Regions from separate parts of the Tomitella fengzijianii genome, predicted to be linked through region 1. Evidence: predicted binding sites of a transcription regulator. Region 1 holds the regulator's gene; the other holds the start of a gene.

Region 1 (7,863 bases):
GGGGTCCGATTTCCTCGCCAGGCTGCGTCTCTGGGAGTACCTGGGTGAGCAGCGCAGAGCGCTCGGCTCGAGCGCATACCGCAGGATGTGCAAGTCGGAGTACCTGCATTTCATGCGCATCCGCGAATGGCAGGACCTGCACGGTCAGCTGCGCCAGATCGCGCGCGAGATGGGGTGGCAGGCCAACGAGGCACCCGCGTCGGAGGACACGATCCACCAGGCACTGCTGTCCGGCCTGCTCTCGCACATCGGCGCCCGCGACGGCGACAAGCGCGACTACCTGGGTGCCCGCGGAGCACGGTTCGCGATCTTCCCGGGGTCGAGCCTGTTCAAGGGCCAGCCGCGGTGGGTGATGGCCGGCGAACTGGTGGAGACGTCCCGGTTGTGGGCGCGCGAGGTGGCGCGCATCGAGCCCGAATGGGTCGAGAAGCTGGCACCGGACCTGGTCAAGCACGCCTACTCCGAGCCGCATTGGTCGATCAAGCACGCCGCGCCGATGGCCTACGAGAAGGTCACGCTCTACGGAGTCCCCCTGGTGGCGCGGCGGCTCGCCCCATACGGCCGCGTGGACCGGGAGGCCTCGCGCGATCTGTTCATCCGCCACGCACTGGTCGAAGGCGAGTGGCGGACCGATCACGCCTTCCTCGAACACAACAGGTCGCTGCTCGAGGACGCGCTGGACCTGGAGGACCGGGCACGGCGGCGCGACATCGTCGTCCGCGACGACGACCTCTTCGACTTCTACGACCGCAGGCTGCCCGCCGACATCGTCTCCGGACGCCATTTCGACTCCTGGTGGAAGAAGGCGCGGCGGACCGATCCGACGCTCCTGGACTTCACCGCGGACACCGTCACCAACGAGGACGCCGGAGCCGTCGCGGGCGCCGACTATCCCGACGCGTGGCAGCAGGGGCAGATCCGCCTGGACCTGGACTACAGGTTCGAGCCCGGCCACCCGGAAGACGGTGTGACGGTGCGGATACCCGTGGAACTCCTCCCCCAGGTCCGATCGGCGGGCTTCGACTGGCTTGTGCCGGGGATGCGCGAGGAACTGGCGACCACGCTGATCCGATCACTGCCCAAACAATTGCGGCGGTCCGTGGTACCCGCCCCGGACTTCGCCGCGGCGGCCCTCGCGCGTGTCAGGCCCCGGTCCGAACCTTTGGTCAATGCGCTGGCGCGGGAGCTCTCGCAGCTCGGATCCTGCCGTATCGCGCCCGGCGACTTCCGGACCGACTCCCTGCCGGACCACCTGCGCGTCAGCTTCGCCGCGGTCGACCGTCGGGGCCGCGAACTCGGACGTTCCACCAGCCTCGCCGAGCTGCGCGGCAGCCTGGCGGGCCACATCCGCGACACCACCGTGCGGGACGGCCAGGAACACGCCCGGCCGGCGGCGACGGTGTGGACGTCCGAGACTCTCGGCGAAGTGCCCGAGCAGGTGGTCAGCGAGGTCGCGGGCCAGAAGGTAGTCGGCTTCCCGACGTTGAGTGTCGACACCCCGGCGACGCCGGGCGCGCCCGCCGCGGTTGCGGTGACCGTGGTGTCGACTCGCCCGGAACAGGCGGCGGCGATGCGCACCGGTACGCGCCGGCTCCTGCTCAACTCCGTTCCGGGGCTGGGCAAGCGCCTGCTTTCTGTCTTGTCGACGGCGGACCGGCTGGTCGCCGGGCAGTACCCGTTCGGCGGGCCCGACGGGCTGGTCGACGATGTGCACGAGTGCGCTGTGGACGAGGCGATGATGCGCGCGGGCGGGCCGGTCCGTGATCCGGATGCGTTCGAACGGCTGAAGGCCGCCGTAGGACCGAGTGCGCGTGCGGCCGCGCCGGGGATCGCCGCGTCAGCCGTGGAGATCGTCCGCTGCTGGGGAAATCTGCAGTTGACGATCGACGAAGCGGCGGCTTCCCCGGCGGTGGCCGAGGCGACGGTGGAGGACGTGCGCCAACAGCGTGCCGATCTGGTCCGGCCTGGCTTTCTTCTGGAGGCGGGTAGTGCGCGGGCGGCGCAGATCCCGCGGTACCTGCGGGCCGCGGCGATGCGCCTGGAATCCGCGCCGTCCGCCGGTGGACGTGAGAACCAGGGCATGGACGTCCTCGACCGGGTCTACGGCGCGCTGGAACGCTACCTCGAGAGCTGCCCGCCCGGGGTCGCCGAGTCGTCGGCGGTCCAGGACGTGTTCTGGATGATCGAGGAGCTGCGCGTGGGTCTTTTCGCGCAGAAAATGGGGACTGCGCGGCAGGTGAGCGAGAAGCGCATCATGCGCGTCATCGGCACGCTGCCGCGGTGACGACCGCCGCCGGGGTCACCGCGCGGGCGCCGGCGCCTCGGTTGCGGAATCGCCGACGCCTTCACGGTGCTGCCGCAACTCTTCGATGGCGGTTTCGAAGTCTTCCGCCGAGCTGAACGACCGGTAGACGGACGCGAACCTGAGGAATGCGACTTCGTCGAGGTCGCGGAGCGGGCCGAGGATCGCCAGTCCCACTTCTTGGCTCGGGACCTCCGGCGAGCCGGTCGCACGGATCGTCTCTTCAACCGTCTGCGCGAGAAGGTGCAACGCGTCGTCGTCGACATGCCTGCCCCGGCAGGCGCTTCGGACGCCGCGCACGACCTTGGCCCGGCTGAACGGCTCCTTCACACCGCTGCGCTTCACGACGTATAGAACGGCGGTCTCCACAGTCGTGAACCGTCGTCCGCAATCCTGGCACTGCCGTCGGCGTCGAATGGCCTGGCCCTCGTCGGCTTCGCGCGAATCGACCACACGGGACTCGGGGTTCCGGCAGAACGGACAGTGCATGGGGGCTCCTTCGTCGCTGCACTCCATGCGCGACGCAGTCACACTGCCCCGGGGACGCCCTTCCTGGTGCACGCGCATATCAGCTAGCGGTCACTTTCTCCACGCCGATAATACGGGAAGGCCCGGAGCAGACCGACGCCGCCGATAGTCCGGGTGCAACGACACCGCCACGCACTGCACCCTGCATGCGGTTTCACTGCGCATGCGCCCACGGCACAACGAGGCTCTGGCCCGCACGGACCGCCGCACCGTCGAGTCCGTTGAGCGCGATGATGCGCTCCACCATCCGACCGACGGGGACCTCCGGCGCCGCATCCCGTGCTATCGAACTGAGCGTGTCACCGCCGGCGACCTCTACCGTGGTCACGTCGTCGGGCATCGTGGTCGCATCGATCGACCGCACCTGCGCCGCCACGAAGATGACCACAGCGAGCAGCAGTGCGATCGCAACCGCCGCCGCCAGCCCGCGCCTCTCCGTCACCCCGGCTGCCGGGGCATGCCGCGCCGTCGACATCCGAACGGCGCGCCGCGGCAACGCTGCCGGAGTACCGGCGGGACGCCGCCACGCATCCGTCCTGTCGATGCCCCGCCGGCGGCCGGTCCGCGGACGCTCAGGTGGTGCAGTCCGTACCGGCACCGGGTACCCGCCCAACACGCGCCCCGACGTACCCCGACGCTCCGCCACAGCATTCATGCCAGCCTCCCGTTTCCGCCGTAGGTGCATCCGCACCGGCTTCTGCGTACCGATCCGGTCGTCCATCGCCGCGAGTCCTGGGAGATCCTGCGTGCGACGCCGGAGATGTTTAGCACTGTCGTTCGTTCGCATGTGCATTCTATCGCCTTTGCATTCGATAGATCAACTGTTCGATCGGATTCGATGCCCACGCACCGCACACCGCGCACCGCGCACCCCGCCGCACGCCCGATCGCGCACCCCGCCGGACGCGGTCGCGACAGACGATTCGAGACTCCGTTCGATGTACACACGTTCGGGTTGTATCAGCCAGAGCCGACAGATCCTGACCTGCACGCCCGCCACCTGCAGCGACGCATACGAATCCGACGACGGACGACGGTCCCGCCGTAACGGGACACGCGTCGAACAGATGTTTGTCGATTCGAGCGATCGGCGCTACATTCGAATCAGGCCGGAGCTTCTCCGTGGGGCGAAATACTCCGTGGGGTCGAGCGGGGATCGACCGGAGGGATCCTCGCAATGGATCCGCAGCTGGGACCGCACGCCGCACCGAACACGTACGGACGCCGTGCGGAACCGGGGCGGATCCCGAACGGGAGCACACCGGCGGATTGGGATTGCCGCGAAACAGCAGGGAGGACCTGGATCAATGCCTAAGAGAGACTTCAATGTGGCGATGGACGGCGGGCGGCCGTCCATCGAATCACTCACCGACCGTCAGCGCCGGGTGCTCGAGGTGATCCAGACATCGGTCCGCGAGCGCGGCTACCCACCGAGCATCCGCGAGATCGGCGACGCGGTGGGGCTGGCCTCCACATCATCGGTGGCGCACCAGCTGCAATCACTCGAGAAGAAGGGCTTCCTGCGCCGGGACCCCAATCGTCCGCGCGCGGTGGACGTCCGAGGGATCACACCGCTCCGGTCGGCGGAGGATTCAGCGGACTCCGGCGGCGCGGCCGACGGCGCCGAGGCACCCTCGCGGCCCGAGCCCACCTTCGTTCCGCTGGTGGGCCGGATCGCCGCCGGCGGACCGATCCTCGCCGAGCAGAATCAGGAGGACGTCTTCCCGCTGCCCAAGGAGCTGGTGGGCAACGGAACATTGTTCATGCTCAAGGTCGTCGGCGAGTCGATGGTGGATGCGGCGATCTGCGACGGCGACTGGGTGGTGGTGCGTCAGCAGAGCGTCGCCGACAACGGCGACATCGTCGCGGCGATGCTCGACGGCGAGGCCACAGTGAAGACCTTCAAGCGGGACCGGAAGAACGTCTGGCTGATGCCGCACAATCCTCATTTCACCCCGATCCACGGCAACGACGCGACCATTCTCGGCAAGGTCGTCACCGTGATGCGGAAGGTGTGACCCGTTGACGAGATCGAGTGCATCGTCCGGCGGCGAGCCAGGCGACTCGGCAGTGGACGTGATCGAACAGGCCGCGCGCGAGGGCCGGCCCACGGTGACGATCCGCCGCCAGCTGCAGTGGCCGGACACCGACGCGTCGGGACACCAGCACTTTTCGATAGTGCGCCAGTGGGCGGAGGAGGCCGAGGGAGAGTTCCTCGAGTCGATCGGCCGTCCGGAACTGCTCAAACGCCTTCCGCGCGTACGGTATGAGGCCGACTTCCGGCAGCGCATGTGGCTGCGTGAAACCCTCGAGGTGCGCTTCGCCGTGGTCGCGGTGGGCACCACTTCGGTGACCTATCGATTCGCGATGACCGGGGCACGGGGAACGGCCGCCGACGGAACCATGATCGCCGTCCACACCGACGGAAGCGAGGGCGGCCCCGTGCCGTGGCCCGACGACCTGCGCGCGGCATTCTCCGGGCCCCACCGCGCGGACCGCGGCAGGACGGGGGTACCGGGAACCTCCGAAGGCTAGCCGCCGACGGAGTACTGTGCGAGAGCCGCCGCCAGTGCGCGCGGGACCTCCGCGCGCACTTCCGTCCCCTCGGCGCAATGCCGTTCCAAGCTCACCGTGCCCTCGGCGTGGATCCGTGCGACGAGGTCTCCGCGTGAATATGGGACCAGCACCCCGACCTCCACCCCCGGCCCCGGGAGCAGTTCCGTCAGGTTCGAACGCAGCGCCTCGACGCCCTCGCCGGTACGCGCGGAGACGAAGTGCGCGCGGTCGAGCACGCCGCGCAGCCGCGTGAGCTCCACCGGGTCCGCGGCGTCGATCTTGTTCACCACCAGCAGCTCCGGCGGCGCGTCCGCCCCCGCATCACGCAGGACGTCCGCAATCACCTCGTTGACCGCCTGGATCTGCTCGAGCGGGAATTCGTCGGACCCGTCGACGACGTGCATGAGCAGGTCGGCCTGATCGACCTCCTCGAGGGTGGAACGGAAAGCCTCCACCAACTGGGTCGGCAAGTGCCGCACGAAGCCGACCGTGTCGGTGAGTACGGCCTCGCGTCCATCGTCGAGCACGATGCGCCGCGTCGTCGGGTCGAGCGTTGCGAACAACGCGTTCTGCACAAGCACCCCGGCACCGGTCAGTGCATTGAGGATGCTCGACTTGCCCGCGTTGGTGTAGCCGACAATCGCCACGGAGGGCACGCCGGTGGTGTTGCGCCGGTGACGCTTGACGTCGCGGGCGTTCTTCATGTGCGCGATCTCGCGGCGCAGTTTCGCCATCCGCGATCGGATGCGGCGGCGGTCGGTTTCGATCTTCGTCTCGCCCGGACCGCGCAACCCCACGCCGCCGTTGCTACCGGCCCGGCCGCCCGCCTGGCGCGACATGGACTCGCCCCAGCCGCGCAACCGCGGCAGCATGTACTCCATCTGCGCGAGCGACACCTGCGCCTTGCCCTCGCGTGAGGTCGCATGCTGGGCGAAGATGTCGAGGATCAGTGCGGTGCGGTCCACCACCTTCACCTGGACGACCTTCTCGAGGCTCGTCAGCTGCGCGGGGCTGAGCTCGCCGTCGCAGATCACCGTGTCCGCGCCCGTGGCCTTCACGACGTCGCGCAGCTCGGCCGCCTTTCCGGAACCGATATAGGTGGACGCGTCGGGCCGGTCTCGTCGCTGGATCAGCGCCTCGAGCACCGTCGACCCGGCTGTCTCCGCCAGTGCGGCAAGCTCGGACATGCTCGTCTCCGCCTGCGCCGCGGTGCCCTCGGTCCACACCCCCACGAGCACCACACGCTCCAGGCGCAGCTGGCGCTGCTCCACCTCGGTGACGTCCGCCAGCTCGGTCGAGAGTCCCTCGACGCGGCGCAGCGAGCTGCGCTCCTCCAGCTGCATCTGGCCGAGAGAGGGCTCCCGCGCGCCGCTGCGTTCGCCTGCACCGTGTCCGGCGGCGTCGGGACTGTCGCGGTGCTCGGGCACCTGCTTCCCTTGTTCGTCCACACCGGGATCCTGTCGCTCCGAATCCGTCATCGCGCCGCTCCGAGACCGGCGGGGTGCGCGGCATCGACCGCGCGTTTCCACCAGCGATCGTCGACAGCCCCCGATGCCACCAGCATCGAGGGGCCTTCGAGTGTTGCGCGACCATCCGTCCCGATCGTGACCGTCACTTCACCGCCGGGCACCGTCACCTCGACTCTCCCGGCGGGCCGGCCGTCGGCGCACAGTGCCGCGTACGCGGCCGCCACGGTGCCGGTTCCGCACGACCGCGTCTCCCCTACGCCCCGTTCGTGCACGCGCATGGCGACGCCGCCGGCACGCAGCGGGGTCACCACCTCCACGTTGACCCCGCCGGGGAACAGCGAAGCATCGAACTCGGGGGCCGCCGCGATGTCGAGAGCCGCGAGGCCCGCGGCGTCGAGCCCGTCCACGACTGCAACCAGGTGCGGATTGCCCACGTCCACTGCAACTGCCGGGAACCTCGGGCGGTCGGCGCCGCCCAACTGCACTGCGGACTCGCCGAAGCCCGACACCGGCCCCATCTCGACGGACACGCGCGCCTCGGATGAGAAGTCATACGCGCCGGTCATCGTCACAGCCCTTGCTCCGGCGCGGGTCCCGACGACGAACGACTCCCGGTCTTCACGCCCCGACGCGCGCAGGTAATGCGCGAACACGCGGACGCCGTTGCCGCACATCTCCGCGACCGACCCGTCCGCGTTGCGGTAGTCCATGAACCAGTCCTGCTCCCCGACGCCGTCCGGGAGCCCCGCGGGGAGAACACCCCCGGCGACCAGCGCCCCGGCGCGGGCGACCCGCAGGATCCCGTCGGCACCCAACCCGCGGCGCCTGTCGCATAGCGCCGATACCGACGCGGGCGCGAGGTCGATACCCACGCCGTCATCCGGCAGCACCAGAAAATCGTTCTCGGTGCCATGCCCCTTGACGAAGTCCATGCTTCACAGCCTAGTTCGCCGCGAAGCAGGCGTACCTGCGCGGGATCGCCCGGGGATGGGAATCGCATGCGATCCG
Region 2 (7,863 bases), 310 kb from region 1:
TTGGCAGCCGCTCGTCCCAGGTTTCGGCCGGCGCCGGCGGTCCCGCGGAGGCGTCGGCGAGGATCTCGTCGGTGATGGCGGCCAGCAGCGTCTGCTTGTTGGGGAAATGCCAGTACAGCGCCCCCGGCTGCACGCCCAGCGACGACGCGAGACGGCGCATCGTGAGATCCGCCAGGCCGTACTCGTCGAGGATCGCGATGGCGCCCGCGAGTACATCGTGCCTGCGCAGCTGCATGGAACGCCCTTCTCGGGTTTCGCGGGACCGGGACCTTTTGACACCCTACCCATCCGCATTCTAACTTGAACGGCGTACAACTTGTACGGTGTTCAAGTTGCCGGGTGTGCGTTGCGCCCCGGCGGCGCTCAGTCTTGTGACGATCGAAGGAGACTTCGTGACCGAAGCGATGGCGGCCCACTCGCCCTCCCCGGACCTGCCCGACGGCGGCATCCTCGCCGTCGCCCGCGCCCAGGTGCTCGAGAACGGCGAACCGCTCGGCAAGGACCAGGTGCTCCGCGTGCTCCGGCTTCCGGAAGAATTTCTGGACGAGGCGCTGGGGTTGGCCCACGAGGTGCGCATGAAGTGGGCGGGGCCGGAGGTCGAGGTGGAGGGCATCATCAGCCTCAAGACCGGCGGCTGCCCGGAAGACTGCCACTTCTGTTCGCAGTCGGGGCTTTTCGCGTCGCCCGTACGCGCGGCCAGGCTGGACATCCCGAGCCTGGTGGAGGCCGCGAAGCAGACGGCGAAGACGGGCGCCACCGAGTTCTGCATCGTCGCCGCGGTGCGCGGGCCGGACGAGCGGCTGATGGCGCAGGTGGCCGCCGGAATCGAGGCGATCCGCGACGAGGTGGACATCCAGATCGCATGTTCGCTGGGCATGCTCACCCGGGAGCAGGTCGATGCTCTGGCGGCGATGGGGGTGCACCGCTACAACCACAATCTGGAGACGGCGCGGTCGTATTTTCCGCAGGTCGTCACCACGCACACGTGGGAGGAGCGCGAGCAGACGCTGCGGATGGTGGCCGACGCGGGGATGGAGGTGTGCTGCGGCGGGATCCTCGGGATGGGCGAGACGCTCGAGCAGCGGGCCGAGTTCGCAGCGGATCTGACCGCCCTCGATCCGGACGAGGTGCCGCTGAACTTCTTCGACCCGCGGCCGGGGACCCCGTTCGGCGACCTCGACGTGATGCCGGCGGCCGATGCGCTGCGTGCCGTCGCCGCGTTTCGGCTGGCCCTGCCACGCACGATGCTGCGGTTCGCGGGCGGCCGTGAGCTCACCCTGGGCGACCTGGGCGCGCGGAAGGGCCTGCTCGGCGGCATCAACGCGGTGATCGTCGGCAACTACCTCACCACGTTGGGCCGGACGCCGGAAACGGACCTGGAGATGCTGGGCGAGCTGACGATGCCCGTCAAGGCTCTGAACGCGACGCTGTGACCGTCTCCGATGGGGTCGGGGCCGGCTACGAGTTGCTCGTCGGCGGGCCACTCGATGTCGGCGCGCGGCGTTTCGACGTGCACACGGGCGCGGAGATCGGGGCGGATGCGGAAGGTGCGGGGTCGTCCGGCCGTCTCGCCGACAGTTTTCAGCCGCCGCGATACTGCGGAGTGTGCGCGCGCCGCATGGTCGTGCAGGTGCGGCCCGACGGCTGGTGGGCGCAGTGCTCGCGGCATGGGCGGGTGGATTCATCGGCCCTGGACCTGCGCTGACCAGGGTGCCGGAGGTCGGCGTGCTCGCGGCGCGGCGGCCCCGGCGGCAGTGCGGCTACTCCGGCCCGGTGGCGGGTGCGAGATCGCGCCGCATGATGTGGCCGGCGCTGCTGACGAGGTGATCGGCGGGGACGTCCTTCGCCACCACGGCCCCCGCGGCGACGACGGAGCCGGCGCCGATGCGGACGCCCGGTGCCACCGTGGCGTTCGCGCCGATCCAGACGTCCGCGCCGATGGTGATCGGCGCGGCGGTGATGCCGTCGAATCGTCGTGCGCGCTCGACGGGGTGTCCGGCCGTGGTCAGCGTGACCCCGGGGCCGACCATCGTCCAGTCTCCGATGGAGATTCCGCCGATGTCGTAGAACGAGCAGTTCTGATTCACGAACACGTGCTCGCCGAACTCCAGGCTCAAGCCGTGATCGCAATAGAACGGCGGGTAGAGGGTGAGGGTTTCGGGCACCGGCCGACCGAGGATCTGACCGAGCAGCGCAGTGCGGGCCTCGACGTCGCTGTGGAGCAGCGTGTTCAAGCGGGAGGTCAGCTCCATGACGACCTGCGTGCGCTCGGCGAGCGCCCGGGATTCCGGAGTGCGTCGTCGGATCAGCCGCTGATTGCGCATCGGACGATCATTGCACGCCGTGGGCGTCCCACGTGATGCTGACATGCGTCGACGGGTTCTGCGCGCCGGGTTCTTTATCGGCGCGCGGTTCTTTATCCTCAGGGCATGGCGTCGACGGGAACGGGGAACTCATGACCGACAACTACGGCCGCGAATACCGGGGGCAGGGGCATCAGCAGGGGCCCGAATACCGCGATCGCGGATACGAGACACAGGCGTATGAGACGCAGGCCTACGCGGGGCGGCCCACCGGAGATCCGGGGGCCGGCCGGCAGCCTGCGCAGGCCGGGGGGCCGGAGAAGTCGCCGAACGGCGCCGTCATCGATCACGCGCAGTTCGCGGCGGGCGCGGTGGCCACGGCACTGGTCGCGGCGGTGGCCGGGTTCGTCATCACCGCGATCATCAATGCCGTCTACACCTCGAATGCCCTGGGTTCGGCCTGGGTGGACGGGGAACAGGACCCGTGGGATTCTGCGCTGCTCGGGGGAGTGGGCGGCCTGGTGGCCGGTGCCGTTCTGTGGATGTTCCTGAACCTGGTCCCGTCCCCGTTGACGTTCTTCCGCTGGATCATGGGGCTCGTCGTGTTCGCGGGGGTGGTGTTGCCGTTCCTCAGCGGCACCGACTGGGTGGCGCGGCTGATCACCGCGGTGCTCAATGCGTTCCTGGGGATCCTCGTGATCGCGTTGCTGACCGCCGTTGCGGAGAAGACGACGGACGTCGGGCGCCGCTGACACTGCGCGCGCACCTCTGCCCCCGTGTCGCTGTGCGACGCGGGGGTTCGGCGTCATTTGGGAGCTATCGGGGGCAGGGGCGTCGAGGGACGGCCGCGAATGTCACGGCGGCCCGTCGGGTTCCGCCGTGGCGAGCCCCTCGTGGTCGATCCAGCGCCGGAAGGGGTCGATGCCGGCAGGCGGCCGGAACACGGGTCTGCGGTGCTCCGACATGGCGATGTCCCAGCCGTCGTTGTGCACGGCACGGTGGTGCGCCGTGCACAGCAGGACGAGATTGTCGAGGTCGGTGGGTCCGCCGTCGGCCCAGTGGATGATGTGGTGCGCGTCGGTCCAGGCGATGGGCCGGGTGCAGCCCGGGAACGCGCAACCGTGGTCGCGGGCCGCGAGCGCGCGGCGCTGCGCACGGGAGGCCAGCCGTGCGGTGCGGCCCAGGTCGAGGGGCGTGCCGTGCCCGTCGACGAGGATCGGCGTGACGGCCGCATCGCAGGCTATCCGCCGCAGCACGGAGGTGGACATGGCGCCGTGGTGCCCGGTCCACCCGGACTGCAGCAGCGCGAACATGTCGTGGATCCGCCCCTGCCGCAGCAGCGACAGAAGCTGGTCCTGGTCGGCGGGCAGGTCGGCGAGGTCGCGTGCCCGAATGTGCACGTGCACTTGGGGGCGGGCGTTTCCGCCCGGCAGGACCTCGCCGTGGGTGTTGCCCCCGTCGCGGGCGGAGCAGTTCGCGGCGCGCTCAGCGGGATCGTCGGCGGTGCAGGTCCCTGCATCTGTGGCGGTCTCGCCCGCGCCGTCGGCATTCCGGTCTCCGCGTGCGTCGCCCGCGGCTCCGCCCGGCTGGTCGTCGGGGCCGAGGCCGCACAGGTACCGGCGGATGATCTCTGCGAGCGCGTCCGCGCGTCGTCGGGCCGGCCCCCGGCGGTCGCGGGTGCCGTCGTCCTCCGGCCGCGGCGCGGACAGGGGAGAAAGGGCGGCGTGGATCTGCTCGCCCGTCTCGGCGTCGACGTCGCCGCGGACGCGGTAGCGGCCGTTGAGCAACCGGGCGACGGAGAACTCGTTGCGTTCGGCGTCGTCGGCGGGCGGCGTGCCGTCTGGGTTGAGGACGGCATCGAACTTGGTGACCGCGTCCGCGAACGCGCCGGACTGCGCGCTGCGGCAGGAGCGGGCGGTATCGAGGAGTACGGCCTCGATCTGGTCGGCCAGTGCGATCGAATCGGGGTCGTCCTCGGGGAGCGAGGCGATCAGCCGGAGGATCGCTTTGGCCTGCGCCTCGGTGGCCCGGGCGCGTGCGATGGCGGCGAGCACGGCGGGGCGGGCGGACACGGCGACGGCGAACATGACGGTGGAGCGGGCGCTGTCGACGCCGATACGGCTGCGCGAGGCGAGCTCGTCCCCGGTGCGGTTGATCGCGCGGGTCTCGCTCAGGCCGAGTATGTCGGTGCGGCGTGCGACCTGCTCGGCGCAGATGCGCAGTTGCCCGATATGCAGCGACAGTTCCCAGGCGGCGACCTCTGCGGTCCACGCGCCCAGCTCGTACTCGGAGTGCTGCCACAGCCCCTCGGACAGCGGTGCCATCACCAGCTCGGCGAACGAGCCGACACGGTCGCGGTGCCGGGATGCGTCGGGACCCACCGGTGCCCCGATTCCGTCGACGACGCTGGTGTCGCTCGTAACGGCCTGCTTGAAAGCGGTCCCCTGCGCCTTGTTGTCCTGCGCCTGATTCCCCTGCGACTCCGACCCCATGGCATCCCCCGATCCCCTTGCATCCGACAGTACCGGAACAAACATTCGATAGCAAACATGTTCGTAACTGCGGATGCGAAAGCAGAAGGCGCGGAGCGTCGGCTCCCCGCCGAGCCGTCGACGTCGTGTGCGCGTGACCCTCTAGGCTGGCCGGGTGAGGACTTTCTCCCCCGCGCGGGGCGCCACGCTCGTCGGCATCGGCTGCGCACTCGCGGGGGTGCTCGGCGGTGTCGTCTGGGGCCTGCTGGCGCCGGGGCGGACGCAGGTGGTGGCGCACGGCGGGTTGTTGCTGTCCGTGGACATGTCGGCCAACCACGAGTTCGACGCGCTGGCGATCTTCGTGTGGATCTCGGTGGTCGTCGGCGTCGTGAGCGGCGCGGCCGCCTGGGCCTGGCGCAGCATCCGCGGCCCGTTGACGGCGTTGGCGGTGATCGTGGGCGGCGTGGCCGGCGCCTGGCTCGCGGCGGGCATGGGGGACCTGGTGGCGCAGAGCAGGTTCGACTGGCCGGGCGCGTCCGAGCTGGACTCGATGGTGGGTCAGGTGGTGGTGCAGGCGCCGTCTGTGGAGTTGTGGATCGCGCTGGTCATGCAGCCGTTGGCCGCGGGGCTGGTCTATCTTGTCGCTGTACTGCTCGCGCCGGATGCGGACTTGGGTTCGGCTGCCGCACATGCGGTGCCGTCGGGGAGTGCCAGCCTTGAGCCCGGCGTCGTGCCAAGCGCATCGACTCCGGCTGCGGAACCTGGTCGCGGCGGGTCCGCGATCGGGACGTGACCAGCGGGGTTTGCGACGAGTACACCGATACCCCTCCGGGCGCGGCTAGTACCGGCGCACGGAGGGCAGTCGAGCCTTTCCTAGGGCTCTCGCTTCGGCGTCGTACGCGACGATGCGCGCGGATCGGTGTCCCCGCCGGACGATGAGCACCTGGCCGTGCCAGGGGACGGGGATGGTGCGGTCGTCGACCTGCACCCGCTCCACGCGCCGGCGCACCTGCACGGTGGTGTAGCCGATCCATCGTCCTTGCCACGGCAGGCGCCCGGAACGGCCGTCGTCGTCCAGCACGCCCCCGGAAGCCCCGGGCGTCATCACCTTCCGGCTGATGCCGCGCAGGGTGTCGGAAGCGCTCAGCTGCGCCTGAGGTAGCGCGGACGGCCGCTCCGCAAGAAGAGCATCGCCGTCGTCGAGACTCACAGCCGCCCCGCCGCCACCGAGAAGACGCCAGGTGGACCCGCGCAAAGTCAGGATGTGGATCTCTTCGTGCACCCGGCCTGCGCCGCGGCGCAGGAACATGGTGGCGGCGACGTCGCCGTCCACATCGACGGCCATCGCGGCGAATCGGCGGCGCCGGCTCAGCCGGAATACGGGCGTGAGCGATCTCGATTCGATGAGCGCCACGCTTTCCGCCAGCGCGTCGTAGGCCACGGTGGAGACGGTACGGCACGCGGACGATTCGTCATCGCCGTAGGAAATGTCGTACGGGTCGGCGAGGATGGCGTCTGTGAGAAGAACTCGCGGCCCGCGCGCCGCACAGGATCGCGGGCACCACGTTCGGTGGGCGGCCATCATGGCAGGCACGGCCGTCGCGTTGATTCTGCTGTTCCTGGCGATGGGGCAGTGGTGGCCGCGGGATTCCGCCTGGATGCTCACTGCGGCGGCGGGCTGGGCGCTGCTGGCCGTGGCGGCGCTGTGCTGGGCGATTTCGGCGGTGTACACGATCGGGTATCGGCGGTCCTGGTCGTGGTGGCAGTGCACGTGGCCGGTCGTTGCCGTACTCGGCACGGCCGTCGCGCTCGTCGTCGTTCCCCCGGAATTCGCCGACGCCCGCCCCGAGTTCGACGCTGCGGCGATGCGGGTGCTCAATTCCGGAGAGCCGCCGGGTCGTGGCGGTCTCAGGATCGGACGGTTCGAGGTGGGCGGAGTGTATGTCCGGTCGGGGGACGCGTACTTCGTCGACGCGCGCAACACGATGTTCACGCTCGAGCAGGGGTGGGTGTACTCGGCAGACGGACCGCCGGGCCTTCCTGCCGGCGATTACGAGCGGCTCGGCGGTCATTGGTACCGCTATCAACGTTCGCTTGACATGTAGCGGCGGGGGCCCGCCGTCCGTCGCGTTCGAGCGCGGCCGGGCCTCGTGCGCGCCGGCAGGTGCGCGCCTCACACCGGCGGACGCAGCACCGCGAACTCGTCGGTCACGCGCAATCGCGACTCGGTGAATCGGAACAGCGCCGCGGGCCGGCCCCCGGCGCGCCCCGGCGGCGCCGTCTTCCCTGTCGTGGTGATCACGCCCCGGCGTCGCAGGATGCGCTGCAGATTGGTGGTGTCCACCGCGTGGCCGATTGCGCACGTGTACAGGTCGCGTAGCGCCGACATCGTGAACTCGTCGGCGGCCAGGGCGAACGCGATGTTGGTGTAGGACAGCTTGGCGGCCAGCCGGCGGCGCGCGTACCGGACGACGACGCCGTGGTCGAAGCTCGTCTGCGGCAGGTCCGACACCGGGTGCCAGCGGGTGTCGGGCGGCAGCCGCGGGTCGGAGGGGGAGGGGATCAACCCGAGGAACGTCGACGCGATGGTGCGCGGCCCGGGTACGCGGTGCGGATCGCTGAACACCGAGAGCTGCTCGAGATGGGCGAGTTCCTGCACGTCGACCTTCTCCGCGAGTTGACGCGTCGCGGAGGTCGGCAGGTCCTCGTCGGCGCCGAGCGCCCCGCCGGGGAGCGACCAGGTGCCGGCCTCGGGTTCGAGCGCGCGTTGCCACAGGAGCACGCAGAGCTCGTCACCGCGTTTCTGGAAGACCGCAACCAGTACCTCGTGGTGCGTGGTGCTATCATATGGCATGTTTTCGATTGTAAGTCGAAAACCGGATCGCCTCAAATGCGCCATCGTGCGCGGGCGGTTCCAGACCGGGCCCGCGGCGGTTCACCGACCGGGCGGGCGGCACGTGTGATGCCCCGCGGCATCTTTCGGTGAGGAGTGAAGCCATGACGACCACGCTGACCCAGCCTGTACGGCTCGAATCGGAGTTGGCCGCAGGAATCGTCGACGGCCCAGGCGGCTACACGGGCGTGGAGGC

Evidence for each region. Region 1 encodes LexA, which represses DNA repair genes until DNA is damaged. Its sites were predicted from a motif close to CGAACANNTGTTCG; they were not measured.
Region 2: a site for LexA is predicted at 4,830-4,843, ahead of FO059_RS18770 (HNH endonuclease signature motif containing protein). Genes of this name have one in related genera too.

What each region holds. Positions count from the first base shown of each region.
Region 1 is NZ_CP041765.1:2,248,293-2,256,155, forward strand. It holds gene hrpA (ATP-dependent RNA helicase HrpA) at 1-2,284, shown strand, start outside; gene nrdR (transcriptional regulator NrdR) at 2,300-2,791, opposite strand; gene FO059_RS18370 (LysM peptidoglycan-binding domain-containing protein) at 2,985-3,272, opposite strand; gene lexA (transcriptional repressor LexA) at 4,138-4,848, shown strand; gene FO059_RS10230 (acyl-CoA thioesterase) at 4,853-5,365, shown strand; gene hflX (GTPase HflX) at 5,362-6,729, opposite strand; gene dapF (diaminopimelate epimerase) at 6,861-7,787, opposite strand.
Region 2 is NZ_CP041765.1:2,556,641-2,564,503, reverse strand. It holds gene FO059_RS11620 (TetR family transcriptional regulator) at 1-235, opposite strand, end outside; gene bioB (biotin synthase BioB) at 405-1,433, shown strand; gene bsaP (biotin synthase auxiliary protein BsaP) at 1,430-1,705, shown strand; gene FO059_RS18960 (DapH/DapD/GlmU-related protein) at 1,761-2,324, opposite strand; gene FO059_RS11600 (hypothetical protein) at 2,456-3,055, shown strand; gene FO059_RS18770 (HNH endonuclease signature motif containing protein) at 3,158-4,795, opposite strand; gene FO059_RS11590 (DUF2567 domain-containing protein) at 4,950-5,567, shown strand; gene FO059_RS11585 (hypothetical protein) at 5,613-6,215, opposite strand; gene FO059_RS11580 (hypothetical protein) at 6,358-6,879, shown strand; gene FO059_RS11575 (NUDIX hydrolase) at 6,948-7,628, opposite strand; gene nadA (quinolinate synthase NadA) at 7,772-7,863, shown strand, end outside.